Regions from separate parts of the Neorhizobium sp. T25_27 genome, predicted to be linked through region 2. Evidence: riboswitches for the same ligand, from Rfam matches in the RefSeq annotation. Region 2 holds a riboswitch; each other region holds the start of a gene.
The links. Region 2 has a riboswitch for cobalamin ahead of C5J24_RS24145 ((2Fe-2S) ferredoxin domain-containing protein). Riboswitches for the same ligand answer to the same signal wherever they lie in the genome.
Positions count from the first base shown of each region.

Region 1: it holds a riboswitch for cobalamin, as region 2 does, so the genes downstream of both, bluB (5,6-dimethylbenzimidazole synthase) here and C5J24_RS24145 ((2Fe-2S) ferredoxin domain-containing protein) in region 2, are expected to answer to the same signal.
Region 3: it holds a riboswitch for cobalamin, as region 2 does, so the genes downstream of both, C5J24_RS14235 (aromatic ring-hydroxylating dioxygenase subunit alpha) here and C5J24_RS24145 ((2Fe-2S) ferredoxin domain-containing protein) in region 2, are expected to answer to the same signal.
Region 4: it holds a riboswitch for cobalamin, as region 2 does, so the genes downstream of both, C5J24_RS26840 (DUF1636 domain-containing protein) here and C5J24_RS24145 ((2Fe-2S) ferredoxin domain-containing protein) in region 2, are expected to answer to the same signal.

Region 1 covers NZ_PVBJ01000001.1:1,134,260-1,137,864, forward strand. Annotated here, with positions in the region: gene C5J24_RS05640 (hypothetical protein) at 1-274, shown strand, start outside; gene bluB (5,6-dimethylbenzimidazole synthase) at 275-961, opposite strand; cobalamin riboswitch at 1,041-1,232, opposite strand; gene C5J24_RS05650 (TolB family protein) at 1,260-2,090, opposite strand; gene C5J24_RS05655 (NAD+ synthase) at 2,106-3,605, opposite strand, start outside.
Region 2 covers NZ_PVBJ01000010.1:107,408-111,012, reverse strand. Annotated here, with positions in the region: gene aztD (zinc metallochaperone AztD) at 1-959, shown strand, start outside; cobalamin riboswitch at 1,053-1,247, shown strand; gene C5J24_RS24145 ((2Fe-2S) ferredoxin domain-containing protein) at 1,344-2,153, shown strand; gene C5J24_RS24140 (ABC transporter substrate-binding protein) at 2,150-3,605, shown strand, end outside.
Region 3 covers NZ_PVBJ01000004.1:198,148-201,752, forward strand. Annotated here, with positions in the region: gene C5J24_RS14225 (L-threonylcarbamoyladenylate synthase) at 1-120, opposite strand, end outside; gene C5J24_RS14230 (DUF6656 family protein) at 154-765, opposite strand; cobalamin riboswitch at 931-1,165, shown strand; gene C5J24_RS14235 (aromatic ring-hydroxylating dioxygenase subunit alpha) at 1,267-2,511, shown strand; gene C5J24_RS14240 (BA14K family protein) at 2,615-3,037, shown strand; gene C5J24_RS14245 (BA14K family protein) at 3,231-3,605, shown strand, end outside.
Region 4 covers NZ_PVBJ01000012.1:174,082-177,686, reverse strand. Annotated here, with positions in the region: gene C5J24_RS26860 (cobyric acid synthase) at 1-267, opposite strand, end outside; gene cobO (cob(I)yrinic acid a,c-diamide adenosyltransferase) at 270-884, opposite strand; gene C5J24_RS26850 (CbtA family protein) at 881-1,642, opposite strand; gene C5J24_RS26845 (CbtB-domain containing protein) at 1,656-1,832, opposite strand; cobalamin riboswitch at 1,869-2,098, opposite strand; cobalamin riboswitch at 2,158-2,399, shown strand; gene C5J24_RS26840 (DUF1636 domain-containing protein) at 2,506-2,916, shown strand; gene cobW (cobalamin biosynthesis protein CobW) at 2,913-3,605, shown strand, end outside.

The DNA.
Region 1 (3,605 bases), on a different contig from region 2:
CTCGTTCGAGCCGCTGCCGCCTGTTGTCGACGATCGCCGAAAGGTGCCGGGCATCGAACTTCCGAGGGAAGAGCAGCCCTATTCCGGGATCACCAAACTGCAGACCCGCCCGCAAAAGCCGCAGGCCGCGGTCCAGCCGCCGGTGCTCACGCCGCCGCCGGAGCGGCCATACGATCCAAACAAGAAGGTGCGCACCGTCGGGCCGGCTTTCCTGCCTGAAGCGGATATCGACCTCAGCAATCCGAAATCGGCAGGACCGCAGCCGCAGCAGTGATCAACGGTTATCCCAGCGATCCTGAAAGATCAGCTCCTCCAGGGCCAACCGCTGGCGCCAGCCCTTGAGCGCCAATTCCGGCTCGGCGTAGAGGCGGTCGGTATAACCGAGGCACAGCCACGCGACGATCTCGACGCGATCGGGAATGCCCAGCAGCGCACGCACGTCCTCCTCGTGAAAGATGCTGACCCAGCCGACACCGACGCCCTCGGCCCTTGCCGCAAGCCACAGGTTCTGCACGGCGCAGACGGTCGAATAGACGTCCATGCGCGGGTTGTGGGTGCGGCCGAGCACGACCGGGCCGGCACGATCCGGATCGCAGGTGACGCAGATCGACAGCGGCGCCTTGACGATGCCTTCGAGCTTGAGGCTGCGATAGAGGTCACGGCTTTCCTCGGCAAACATCTCGACGGCTTCGTCATTGGCGCGCGAGAAGGCGGCACGAGCCGCCTCTCGCACTGCAGGATCGCGGATGAGGATGAAATTCCAGGGCTGCATGAAGCCGACCGAGGGTGCCGAATGCGCTGCGCCAAGCAGCCGCCTTACCAGGTCGTCCGGCAGTGGATCGGGCAGGAACTGGTCGCGCACGTCGCGGCGCGTCTCGATCGCCCTGTAGACGGCCGCGCGCTCGGCCTTCGAAAATTCACCGGCAGGCAGCAAGGCATGCGCGAAAGGATCAGGCTGCATCGTTTGTCCCCAACAATGCCGTCGCTCCCTTGCCCTTCAGAAGCAAAGAGAGGTCCGAAACCTTTCCGCTGTCCGCGCGGGCTGGTCTATCTTGTCAGGCCGGTCTTCTGACTTGGCTTCGTCCGCTTCCGCCGCCGCCTTCCCGGGAAAATCCCAGTGGCTTTCAATCCTGCGGCCGAGCGTCCACCTCACAGCGTTGGGCACGTTCCGGTTCCACCCCGGATTCCCGATTCTCCGGCTTGTCGCCGGCACCTGACAGGATCGGTTATGCCCTTACGCTATCCTCCGCGCAAGGCGCTCATGCGACTAGGAAATAGCGCACGTAGGCAAACTCATCGCCATCCGGCGACCAGTTCGGTGAATTCATCGTGCCCTGCCCGCCAAAGAGCTCGAACAGCGTTTCGACATTGCCGCCGTCCATGTCCATCAGCCTGACGCGGACGTCGAGATCGCGCGGGTGGTCGAAGACATCGGCGTCGTAGGAGACAAAGACGATCTTGTCACCCTTCGGTGACGGATGCGGGAACCAGTCGCCGTAACCGCCATCGGTGATCCGCTCGGCCACGCCGCCGGCGGCCGGAACCCGCCAGATCTGCGTCAATCCGGTGCGGCTGGAATTGAAATAGATCCATTTTCCATCCGGCGAAAAATCCGGCCCGTCGTTGCGGCCCTCGCCGAAGGTCAGCCGCGTCTCTGCGCCACCTTCGATGCCGATCGTATAGATGTCGAACTCGTCGCCGCGGATGCCGCAATAGGCGAAACTTTTTCCGTCCGGTGACCAGCCATGCCAGTAGGACGGCAGGTTCCGGGTCACCAGCCGTGGCACGCCGCCACCGGCGGGGAGCACATAGATCGCCGACTTGCCGAACTCTACCTTGTCGGAAATGGCGATCAGCGAACCGCCCGGCGAAATGCCGTGGTCGTTGTTGCATTGGCGGGCAAAGCCGGTATCGACCAGTCCTGGCCCGTCGTCACCCTCCGGTGACAGCCGATAGATCAGGCCCTCGCTGTTCAGCATCAGATAACACCCGTCGGGCGACCAGTTGGGCGCCTCGAACAGGGCTTCCGTCTGCCAGACCACCCGCATCGTCCTCGTCCGGATATTGAAGATCTCGACCGAGCTGCGCAGGGCCATGATCCTCTCCTACCGATCGCGGAACCGGTTGGTGATCGGATAACGCCGATCGCGGCCGAAGTTCTTCTTGGTGATCTTGACGCCCGGCGCCGATTGGCGCCGCTTGTATTCGGCGAGATAGAGCAGGTGCTCGATCCGGTGAACAGTTGCGATGTCGTGGCCGCGGGCAACGATCTCCTCGGTCCCCATTTCCAGCTCGACCAGGCATTCGAGGATATCGTCGAGCACCGGATAGGGCGGCAGCGAATCCTGGTCGGTCTGGTTGGGTCTGAGTTCCGCGGACGGGGCCTTGGAGATGATGTTCTTCGGGATCACCTCGCCGCTCGGGCCAAGAGCCGTCGGCGGCAGATGTTCGTTGCGCCAGGCGGCCAGCGCATAGACCTGCATCTTGTAGAGGTCCTTGATCGGGTTGAAGCCACCATTCATGTCGCCGTAGAGGGTCGCATAGCCGACCGACATTTCCGACTTGTTGCCAGTCGTCACCACCATCGAGCCGAACTTGTTGGAGATCGCCATCAGGATCGTGCCGCGCGCGCGGCTCTGGAGGTTCTCCTCGGTGATCCCCTCGTCGGTTCCTTCGAACAGTTCGGCCAGCGCCGACGAAAAACCGTCCACCGGCTCGGCGATCTGCACGATGTCGTAGCGGCAGCCGAGCGCCTTGGCGCAATCGGCCGCGTCCTTCAGCGAATCCTCGGACGTATAGCGGTAGGGCAGCATCACCGTGCGCACCCTCTCCTCGCCCAGCGCATCGACGGCGATCGCCGCGCAGATGGCACTGTCGATGCCGCCGGACAGGCCGAGCACGACCGACTTGAAGCCGTTCTTGTTGACGTAGTCGCGGAAGCCCAGAAGGCAGGCGCGATAGTCCGCCTCCTCCTTTTCCGGAATGCGCGCCATCGGCCCGCGGGCGCAATGCCAGGTCTCGCCAATCCGTCTCCATTCGGTGACGGCGACGGCCGGCTCGAACTGGCTCATCTGGAAAGCGAGCGACTTGTCGGTGTTGAAGCCGAAGCTGGCGCCGTCGAAGACCAGTTCGTCCTGGCCGCCGAGCTGGGCGGCATAGATCATCGGCAGGCCGGTCTCGATCACCTGCTTCAGAACGACCTGATGGCGGATGTCGACCTTGCCGCGAAAATAGGGCGAGCCGTTCGGCACGAGCAGGATTTCCGCCCCGCTCTCCGAGAGCGTCTCGCAGACGCCGAGATCGCCCCAGATATCCTCGCAGATCGGGATGCCGAGCCGGACGCCGCGGAAATTGACGGGGCCTGGCATCTCGCCGGCGATGAAAACCCGCTTCTCGTCGAACTCGCCGTAGTTCGGCAGGTCGATCTTGTCGCGCACCGCGATCACCTTGCCGCCGTCGAGCACGGCGATCGAATTGTGCCGGCCTTCCGCGCCCTGACGCGGGAAGCCGATGATGACGCCGGGGCCGCCGTCTGCCGTATCGGCCGCAAGCTCCTCCACCGCCTTCAGGCAGGCGTTGAGGAAAGCCGGTTTCAGGACGAGGTC
Region 2 (3,605 bases):
GGACTGGCATCGATTTCTCCGATCACGGGGAGCATCGGGATCTGGAGGTTTCCGACGTCGGGCTGTTGCCCGTGACTTTCGAGGGCAAGCGTCCTTTCCACGTCGTTCCGCATGACGACCATGCGATCCTCTTTTACGATCGAGGCGGCAAGGCGGATATCATCGACGAAACCGCTCTTCTCGAAGGCAGGGCTCACGTGAAGACAGTCGACACGACGAAGCCGCATCACGGCGTAGCGGTGACGATGGGTCGTTTCGTGCTCGTGTCGGTCCCAAACACTGAAATCGAAACCAAGCCCGACGAACTGCCGCCGAGGGTCGGCCTTCGGGTCGTCGATCAGGCGGGCAAGCAGTTCGGCGACGTCGCGAAATGCACCGATCTTCACGGCGAGGCCACCTCGGCCCGGCTGGTTGCCTTCGGTTGCAAGGAAGGAGTTCTCGTTGCCCGGCCCGGTGGCATTGATGGCCCGAAGCTGGACATGCTCGCTTACCCGGCGGATCTGCCAAAGGGCAGCACCGGGACCTTGCTTGGTGGCAAGGCGATGCAGTTTTTCCTCGGCAACTACGGCGAGGACAAAATCGTCCTGATCGATCCGGACGCCGAGAAGCACTTCCGACTGATCGCCCTGCCCACCCGCCGCGTCGACTTCCTGCTGGACCCAGCAACGCCGCGCAGTGCCTACATCCTGACGGAGGACGGTGATCTTCATGTGCTGGACGTGATCAAGGGCGAGATCGTTCGCAAAGCCAAGGTCACCGAGCCCTACAGCAAGGACGGCCATTGGCGTGATCCGCGGCCGCGTCTTGCCGTTGCGGACGGCCATATCGTCATTACCGATCCGCGGCACTCGCTGGTTCGCGTTGTCGATGCGGAAAGCCTGAAGGAGGTCCGGACGATTCCCGTCGAAGGAAAACCCTTTACGATCGTTGCCGTCGGCGGCTCCGGCGCATCGCATTGATGCAATAACCTTGGTCCGGAATTGTTACGGCAGTTCCGGACCAGCCGCGTGATGCTGCATGAAGCGGCGCCGTTGACAGTCGGCAGCGGGAGTGTAGGTTGGCGGCGTCAAGGTTCTTCCATCCCGCGATGGAAGCTAAGAGGGAATCCGGTAAAAACCGGAGCTGTCCCGCAACTGTGAGCGGTGAGCCGTTCGTCCAACATGTCACTGGCAGTCAATGCCGGGAAGACGGACGATGAAGGCTTTGACCCGCGAGCCAGGAGACCTGCCTGACGATAGAAGTTCCGTGGTCGGGGTGTGCCACAGGAATGACGGTTCCGTCGGGCCATCGTGCCTGCCGCAACCTTCATTTTTGCTGCCGCCTCCTTGAGTGAGACGAAGGCAGTGAAAACACAGGGATTATCTTCCCAGAACGTATCCGGGCGCGCCGTCCTCCTGATCGCCAAATCCGCCTTTGCGGCATCGCCGCATCTGGAAATGCAGCGGCTCGCGAAACTTGCGGCCGGCATGACCGGGGCCGGAACGGTGCGGTTCGCCTTTACCGAACAGGGAACCCCCTCGCTGCGCGAAGCGCTGTCCAATCTGCTCGACGAGGATGTCGAAACCGTCGTCATCGTGCCGCTCGTCCTGCCCATGGAGCCGAGCTTCCATATCTGGCTAACGAAATCGCTGACGCGCTGGAAGGCCGCCGACAGCCGCCCCTGGCCGGCCTTGTCCGTCGCCAAGGATATCGCCTCCAGCACGCTGATGGCGCAGCTTCTCGGCGAACTGCTGGAGACGGCCGAGGAGCTGGATGTCCCGAAAACCGAAAACCCACCCGTCATCGAAGGTTCACTCGTGCCAGCCCAGAAACGCCGCGCACTCGTCTGCCAGGGCGGCCCCTGCAACGCGGCCGGAGCCGATTTGATCTGGGGACATCTGCGCAACCAACAGGAGCGGCAGAAATTGCGCGCTGCCGGCGACGGCACGATGACCGCAAAATCCACCTGTCTCGGTCCCTGCAGTCTGGCGCCCGTGCTGCAGGTGTTTCCGGAAGGCACCTATTACGGCGGCGTCACCGAAGATGCGATCGACCGGATCGTCGGCGAGCACCTGCTTGGCGGCCGGATCGTCGAGAACTTCGCCTATCACCCAACGGGCCGCAAGCAGCGGCTTCGTATCCCATCCGAACAGAACAAGAGGAGAGAGAATTGACGTCGCAGACGCTATCGCGCCTAGCCGCCGCCTGGTTCACCGCCACCACCTTGGCCGCCGCAGGCACTGTCTTCGCAGGCGAGCCGCTTCGCGTCGGTGCCACCTACATCACCAGCGGCACGGACCCCGCCAAGGGCTCGAACGGCTGGGCGCTGGTCAGCCATGGCGTCGGCGAGAACCTCTTCACCGTCGATCGGGACGGCAAGCTCGTGCCGGAGCTGGCCGAGAAGGCGGAGCGCATCGGGGACCTGATCTGGACCGTGACCCTGAAACCCGGCCGCCTGTTCTCCGATGGCACGCCCGTCACCGCCAAGGCACTGGCAGCCGGTTTCGATGCCACGCTCGCCAACAACAAGGCGGCGCTCGCGACCGGCGGCAAGCTGACCTTCGAGGCGGGCGACGACCTGACGCTGAAGGTGACGACCGAAAAGCCGGTGCCGTTCATTCAGGCACTCTTCGCCGAATGGCCGCTGATTGCCTACAAACCAACCGAGGCCGGCAATGCCGTCTTCAGCGGTCCTTACCGGATCTCCGCCTTCAAGACGGATGCCTCGATCACGCTGGAGCCCAACGTGCATTTCGCTGGCGCCGACCGGCGTTCGCCGGTCAATTTCCGCAAGTTCGGTGATGCCCAGACCCTGACGCTGGCGCTGGAAGCAGGCGAACTCGACATGGCCTTCGGCTTGCCGTCGGAGGTCGTGAGCCGGCTCAAGACCAACCCAGACCTGACGATCAAGTCGTTCCCGGTCGGGTACCAGTATCTTGCTTTCTTCAATACCGCCCGGCCGCTGCTGGCTGACGTCAAGGTGCGCCGGGCGATCGATCTGGCCTTCGACCGCAAGGAGCTTGCAGCCGCCATCAACGGCGGCGAACCGGCCACCGGTGCCTACGCCGCCTATTTCCCCTTTGCCGGCCAGGAGGCCCGCCCGACCGATCTTGCCAGGGCTGGCGCGCTGCTCGACGAAGCCGGCTGGGCGAGAGGCAGCGGCGGCATGCGCGAAAAGGGCGGCACACCGCTGCGTCTGCTGGTCATCACCTATCCGCAGCGCCCGGATCTCGTCACCATGCTGCCGGTGGTCAAGGCGGAACTCGCCAAGATCGGCATCGCGGTCGATACGCAGGTGGTGGAGAACATCCAGCAGGTCGCTTCGGGCGGCGACTTCGACATCGCGCTCTGGGCGCAGCACACGGCCCCGAGCGGCGACGCCGCCTTTTTCCTGAACTCGATGCTGAGAAGCGGCGCTTCGCTGAACTATGCGAAATACGCCTCGCAGGACTTCGACGCGATCCTCGACCGATTTGCGACCGAGGGCGATCCGGCAAAGCGGGTGGCGATCGCGCTGGATGCCCAGCAGAAACTCTTCGCCGATGCGCCCGCCTCCTTCCTGGTATCGCCCGTGTGGTATGTCGGCCTGTCGAAGCGGCTGAAGAACTACGAGCCGTGGGGATCCG
Region 3 (3,605 bases), on a different contig from region 2:
CGCAAGTCCGTAGACCGTCTCGGTCGGGATCGCCACGGGCAAGCCGTCGCCAAGGACGGTGCAGGCTTGACGAAGCGCGCCGGCATGATCCCGGGTGATGTCGATGATTTGAGCCGTCATATCCGCCCGTCAATAACGCGGACCCGGGCGTCTTCAAAGCTTTTTGATGATCTCGCGGAGCATTTCGTTGGAAGTGCCGAGCATCAGCACGTTCTTGATGGCTTCCATCGGATCATTGGTCTGGAACAGAAGGCCGTTCTTGCGGATCGTGCGGTTGATCTGCAGCGGCTGACCCGCCTCGCGTTCGACCGCAACGGCAAAATACATGCGTGAATTGGCCGGGCTGATATGCTCGAAAAAGGTTTCTTCCTCGCCGATCTTGGAGAAGAAGTTGGCGATATAGAACGACCAGCTCACCGGGCCGCCGCGTGGAAGAAACGTTCTTGCCGCGGTGACGTGGCAATAGCCGAGATGCGGCCGCTCATCGAGCGTGTGGTGGAAGATGATCTTCGGAAAGTTGATCGAGCGATGGAAGGAGTTGATCCGGTTGTGGCTCGTTTCCCCAGCTGCCTCGAGCCTTTTGCCCGTGCGCTCGGCGACTTCGTTATGGGTGAGATAGCGGCGCTCTTCCGGCAGCCAGACCGGATTGTAGCGGGAGCTGCGCCCCGTCCGGAGGAATTCGGAATGGGAAGCAGTCTTCACTACCACCGGCGCCGGAGGCGGTGGAGGGGCTTTGTAGTAACGGATCTTTCCCTTGGCCTGCACGGTGGCATCGCTCCCATTCACGCCGGGATTTTATGGCTTATCCCTTAATGACAGGTTTCGCTTTCGCGGGGCTGGAGTGTTGCATTTTGGGCCGTTTCGCCGCTGTCGCCAACGCGGTTGCCGATGTCGCAATGTCGCCTATGCGACACGCTCGCTCGATGATTATATCCGCCTCGATCTTGAGGTGCCGCCTGACTAGGGAAGGCGGAGAATTGGGAAGCCGGCAGGGGTCTTTAGAAACCCTAATCTGGCGCTGCCCCCGCAACGGTGGTGGAGCAATAAGGCACGGCATGAGCCACTGGGAAAGAGCCGCAAGGGCCACCCGGGAAGGCGCCGAGCCGGTCCCCTGAACGGGACAAGCTCCTGAGCCCGGAAACCAGCCTCGGGATCAAAAATGACGACCGGACGCGGCGGGCGTTCGGGACAGGGTGTTGGGTGGGCCTTGAAGGCCGGCCGGCATTTCCATGTCCTTCCGCTGTCCACATTGACGAGGAAGATAATATGGAAATTCGCAATCAAGCCCTGCGGCAGCTTAAGAACCGCCGTGAAGGCTTCAGCCTCGAACAGCCCTTCTATACCGATCCCGCCTATTTCAAGCTCGATCTGGAAATGATCTGGTATCGCGACTGGCTGTTCGTCGGGCATGATTGCGAGCTGCCCAAGGCCGGAGCCTATTTCACCCTGCAGATCGGCGATTATCCGGTCGTCGTCGTGCGCGGCCGCGACAACCAGATCCGGGCGCTGCACAATACCTGCCGCCATCGCGGCAGCCGCGTCTGCACCAAGGAGCATGGCTCGGCGGTCCGGCTCGTCTGTCCCTACCACCAATGGACCTACGAGCTGGACGGCTCGCTTCTGGTCGGCCGCCAGATGGGCCAGGACTTCGACAAGACCCAGTTCAGCATGAAGAAGGTCCATTGCGAAAGCGTGGCGGGCTTTATCTTCATCTGCCTTGCGAACGAGGCGCCGGATTTCGCGCCGGTTCGTGCGGCGATCGAGCCCTATATGGCCCCGCATCGCCTCTCGGAAGCCAAGGTCGCGCACCAGTCGACGATCATCGAGAAGGGCAATTGGAAGCTCGTCTGGGAAAACAACCGCGAGTGCTACCACTGCGCCGCCAACCACCCGGAGCTCTGCCGCACCTATCCGGAATCGCCCACCGCAACCGGCGTCCAGGGCGCCAAGGACGATCCGGTCATCGCCGCCCATTGGCAGCGTTGCGAGGAGGCCGGGTTGCCGAGCGAATTCCGGATGGACGAGACCGGCCAGTTCCGCGTCGCGCGCATGCCGCTGATCGAAGATGCCGAGAGTTATACGATGAGCGGCCGCAACGCCGTGCAGCGCAAACTCTCCGAGGACGTAACGATCAACTCGATCGGCACCATGCTGCTCTTCCACTATCCGAGCAGCTGGAACCACATTCTGGGCGACCACGCGATCTCGTTCCGCGTCACCCCGCTCGGGCCGGAGGAAACGGCGGTCACCACAAAATGGCTGGTCCACAAGGATGCGGTCGAGGGCGTCGACTACAATCTCGAGGAACTGACCCATGTCTGGAACATGACCAACGACCAGGACCGCCAGATCGTCGAGGAAAACGCCTTCGGCATCCGCTCGCCCGCTTATGAGCCGGGTCCCTATTCGCCACTCCACGAAGGCGGCGTCATGCAGTTCGTCGAATGGTATTCGAACTTCATGGTCAACCGGCTGCAGGGCGACCAGGCGCAACTTTCGATCGTCGCCTGATCGCCAATTCGTGATCCGCGGTGATCGGTGCCGGGCGCGCTTCCAGGAACCGAAACCTGCGTCTGGCGTTGTTTTCTGATTAAAAATCAGAATGAGGAAACACATGAACGCCTTTCGTCTACGTCTGACTGCGGCGGCGGTTGCCATCGCGACCACCTTTGCCGGGCTTGTGCCAGCGCAGGCCATTCAGATGCCGGCTCCCCCGTCAGGCATTTCGGCCGCCGGGGATATCACCAATGTCCAGTACCGTCGCGACTTCCGGCGTGACCGCTATGGCTGGTATCGCGGCCACCGCGGTTATCGCGATCGCCGGCCCGGCTACCGTTATTACAACGGGTTCTGGTTCCCGCTCGCCGCCTTCGGCGCCGGTGCCATCATCGGTGGTGCCATACAGGCCGACCGGGGCGGCTATTCGAGCCGTCACGTCGCCTGGTGTGAAAGCCGTTATCGCAGCTATCGGGCCTGGGACGATACCTATGCGCCGCGCGCCGGCGTGCGGGCACGCTGCATCTCGCCTTACAGATAAGCAGGCATTGGCCACCTCTACGCCAAGCCCGGTCGCGGCATATGCCAGCGGCCGGGCTTGCTTCGTCGCGGCGCACGTTAATTGCGCATTCAGGATGAACTTCCTAAGGTTGCGGCAAAATTGAAATTCACTGCATACTGAAATAATTGGCTGTCGAAAATTGAAACATAGACAAGGGATCTGGGGACTTAACATGACTCTTTTGAAGAAGATCGCGGTTGCGGGCATCTCCGCTGCCGTTCTCGCCGGCTCTCTGATGCCGGCTCAGGCGATGCCGCTGCCGTCCGCTCCGGCCGCAGGGATCGAAACCGGCGCCAACACCGACGTGGCCCTCGTGCAGTACCGTCGCCATGGCGGCGGTTGGTATGGCGGGCATCGCGGTTATCGCGACTACCGTCCGGGTTATCGCCGCCATAACGGCTACTGGTTCCCGCTGGCGGCATTCGGTGCCGGCGCCCTGATCGGCGGCGCCATTGCCTCCCAGCCGCGTTACGCCGAGCCGGCTCCGGCCTATGGCGGCGGAGACGACATCAATCCGCGCCACTACGAATGGTGTGCAGATCGCTAC
Region 4 (3,605 bases), on a different contig from region 2:
CTCGCTCTGCGGCTTCAGGAGCACCGGGTTCATGTGGACGCTGAGCGGCGCGCCGGCGGCGCGCGCCTGCAACGCCTGCGCCCGACCGATTTCGCCGCCGTCTGCGGTGACCGCGGCATTGTTCGACATGTTCTGCGGCTTGAACGGCATGATCTTCAGGCCGCGCAGCGTAAAGGCGCGGGCAAGCCCGGCCACGACCAGCGACTTGCCCACATCCGAGCCCGTTCCCTGAAACATCAGCGCCCGAGCTGGCTTGACCCGAACCATGGCTAAAACTCGATACCGGCCTGGGCCTTCACGCCCGCCTTGAAGTGGTGTTTGACCAGCGACATCTCGGTCACCATGTCGGCGGCCTCGATCAGTGCCGGCTTGGCGTTACGGCCGGTGACGACCACATGCAGATCCGGCCGCCGTGCCTGTAGCGCGGCGACGATCTTGTCGAGATCGAGATAGTCATAACGAAGCGCGATGTTGAGTTCGTCAAGGATGACAAGCCCGATCGTCTCGTCCGCCATCAGCTCGAGTGCCTTTTCCCAGGCCTTTTCCGCCGCGGCGACGTCGCGCTTCAGGTCCTGGGTCTCCCAGGTGAAACCCTCGCCCATCGTGTGCCAGACGACGCGGTCGCCGAAGACGGCGAGCGCGGGCTGCTCCCCGGTCGACCAGGCGCCCTTGATGAACTGTACGACGCCGACCCGGCGGTTGTTGCCGAGCATGCGCAGCGCCAGGCCGAAGGCAGCTGTGGATTTGCCCTTGCCGGGCCCGGTATGGACGATGAGAAGACCCTTTTCCTGGGTCTTCTCGGCCACTTCCGCATCCTGAACCGCCTTGCGGTTCGCCATCTTGGCGCGGTGACGCTCGACGGACGCCTCGTCGATCTCCTTCACCGGGAAGCAAGCTTCGCCGGAGATCCGGCAGAAGCTTCCTCGCCAGCGCGGAACTTTTCGCGGACGACCCCGGCCAGCGCACCGAGCACCGCCCAGAACACCAGGTTGGTGGCGTAGACGGCGTTGACGAAGCGAGCATGGAGATCCATCGGGACCGCCGTTTCATGGCTTGGCGGCAGCGGCGCGCCGACCAGATGCGGGGCGATCAGCAGCACGATCGCAAGGGCTGCAAACACAGCCGAGCGGGTATAGGCGAGCAGGCCGAGACCCACTGCCGTGCAGACCGCCGTCGAGACCCACCAGATCTGGCGCGGGCCGAGTTCCGCAGCCGGCATGCCGGGCAGTTCCGGCGGCAGGCCGAGGCCGGGCGCAAGGATGACGGCGAGGAAGCCGGCAATGCCGAACATCAGGCCGCCGCGCCAGCCCTTGAAGCCGCCGAACGCTTCCGAGGCGGCAACCAGGACAAGGGCAAAACCGATAGCCGACAGCATGTCTGCGGCAGCAGTATAGATGAAACGCTCGAAGCCATCGGCGGGAGCCCACGCTTCGTCGCCGTGGTGATGCTCGGCGGCCGATGCCGTGGCGCCTGCGGCCGGCGCAGCATCATGGCTGTGGCCTGCCTCAGGCGCGGCATTCTCGAACACTTCCGCCTGCAGGATCAGCGGCACGGTGGAGAAGCTCTGCATCACGGTCAGTAGCAGTCCGGACAAAAGCCCGGCGATCACCGCCGTGAAGACGATGTTGCGAAACAACGACATTGGGGAGAACTCCTCAGTGGCAGGGGAAGGCGAGCGAGTGGCGCGTGTCATGCGCGGCATTGTGGACGACTTCCAGATGCGAGAAGCCGACAAAGCCGACGATGAACAGGCCGAGCAGGGCCGTCATGCTGAGGGGAATGATCTTCGAAGCGGAGAGGCTGACTGCAGCTGCAGCAGAGTTCGTAACCATGGTCTCGTCCTTTCGCCCTCCACCCGAGGGCCGTTCACGTTCTTTGCCGCCTCTGGCAGGTCTCCTGGCTCGCGGATCGGACGCCTTCTCCCGCCTTCCCAGGATCCCGTTGGCCGGATTTCCCAGTGGCTTGACGGCCAAACAGCCGTTTTGGTCGAAGACTTTCCGCTTACAGTTGCGGGGGCAGCCGCGGGTTGGACGGCAGAATTCCGTCGCACCGCATTCCCTCTAAAACCCTTTCGGGCACCATAGGCTCGGCCACTATAGACGAATTCGGCGTGACGGCAATCGCCTTTGCGACGCATTGACATGGGCCTGCGACCGGGCTTACTTGAAAGGAGATGGTCCCTTTCCGGCAACGGGGAGGGCTAAGAGAGAATGCGGTGCGATCCCTTTTTTCAGGACCAATGCCGCGGCTGCCCCCGCAACTGTAGGCGGCGAGCCATTGCCTAAAACGGCCATTTGGCCGTCAAGCCACTGGGAAATCCGGCCAACGGTATCCTGGGAAGGCAGGCAAATGGCGACGACCCGCGAGCCAGGAGACCTGCCGTCCGATTAATTTTGCTTCACCGGGCGGGGTGCTCCGGAGGAAGTTTCTCGATCACCGCAGAGGGATTTCGACCTTCTGCTCCGCGCCCCGATTTTTCGACCCCGGCGGGAACGCGGCTGACCGATGAGTGACCACCGACCAGATGATCCGGCAACCGCCGGCCCGGCAGATGTGACGATTTTCGTCTGCACCAATTGCCGTGACGCGTCCGACGGCGAAATCCGGCCCGGCATCGCACTGATCGCGGCGCTGCGCGAGGCAGCAAACGGCAAGCCGCTCGCGGTCAAGCCGGTCACCTGCCTTGCCAATTGCGAAAAAAGCCCGAGCGCCGCCTTCAACCACAAGAGCGGCTGGTCCTATGTCTTCGGCCACCTGTCGCTCGACAATGTCGAGGACATCGTCACCGGCGCGATGATGCTGGCCGAGGACGAGCGCGGCTTCCTTCCCCTTCGCGGCCGCCCGACCTGCCTGCGCGGCAAGGGCATGACGGCCCGTATTCCACCCTTTCATCACCACGAGGACATGCCATCATGAGCGTTTCGTTCGACCGCGTTCCCTGCACCGTCGTTACCGGGTTTCTGGGAGCCGGCAAGACCACGCTGATCCGCAACCTGATCGAAAACCTGAAGGGCAAGCGGCTGGCGATCATCGTCAATGAATTCGGCGATGTCGGCATCGACGGCGACGTGCTGAAAGGCTGCGGCATCGAAAGCTGCCCGGAAGACAATATCATCGAGCTCGCCAACGGCTGCATCTGCTGCACCGTGGCGGACGATTTCGTGCCGGCGATCGACCGGATCCTGGCTATCGAACCCCGCGTCGACCACATCCTCATCGAAACCTCCGGCCTCGCGCTGCCGAAACCCCTCGTCCAGGCCTTCCAATGGCCTGACGTCAAGGCACGGGTGACGGTCGACGCGGTGATTGCCGTGGTCGACGGACTGGCGCTCGCTGAAGGTCGCGTTGCCGACGATCACGAGGCGCTGGAAGCGCAGCGCGACGCGGACGGTTCGATCGACCATGACGATCCGGTCGAGGAAGTGTTCGAGGACCAGGTGGCCTGCGCCGACATGATCGTGCTCACCAAGAGCGACCTCCTGGATGCCGCCGGCCTCGCGACCGCCAGGGATCGCGTGTCCGCCCATCTGCCACGTGCCGTGAAAATCGTCTCGGCTGCCAACGGCGCCATCGATCCGGCCGTGCTGATCGGCCTCGGCCTCGCC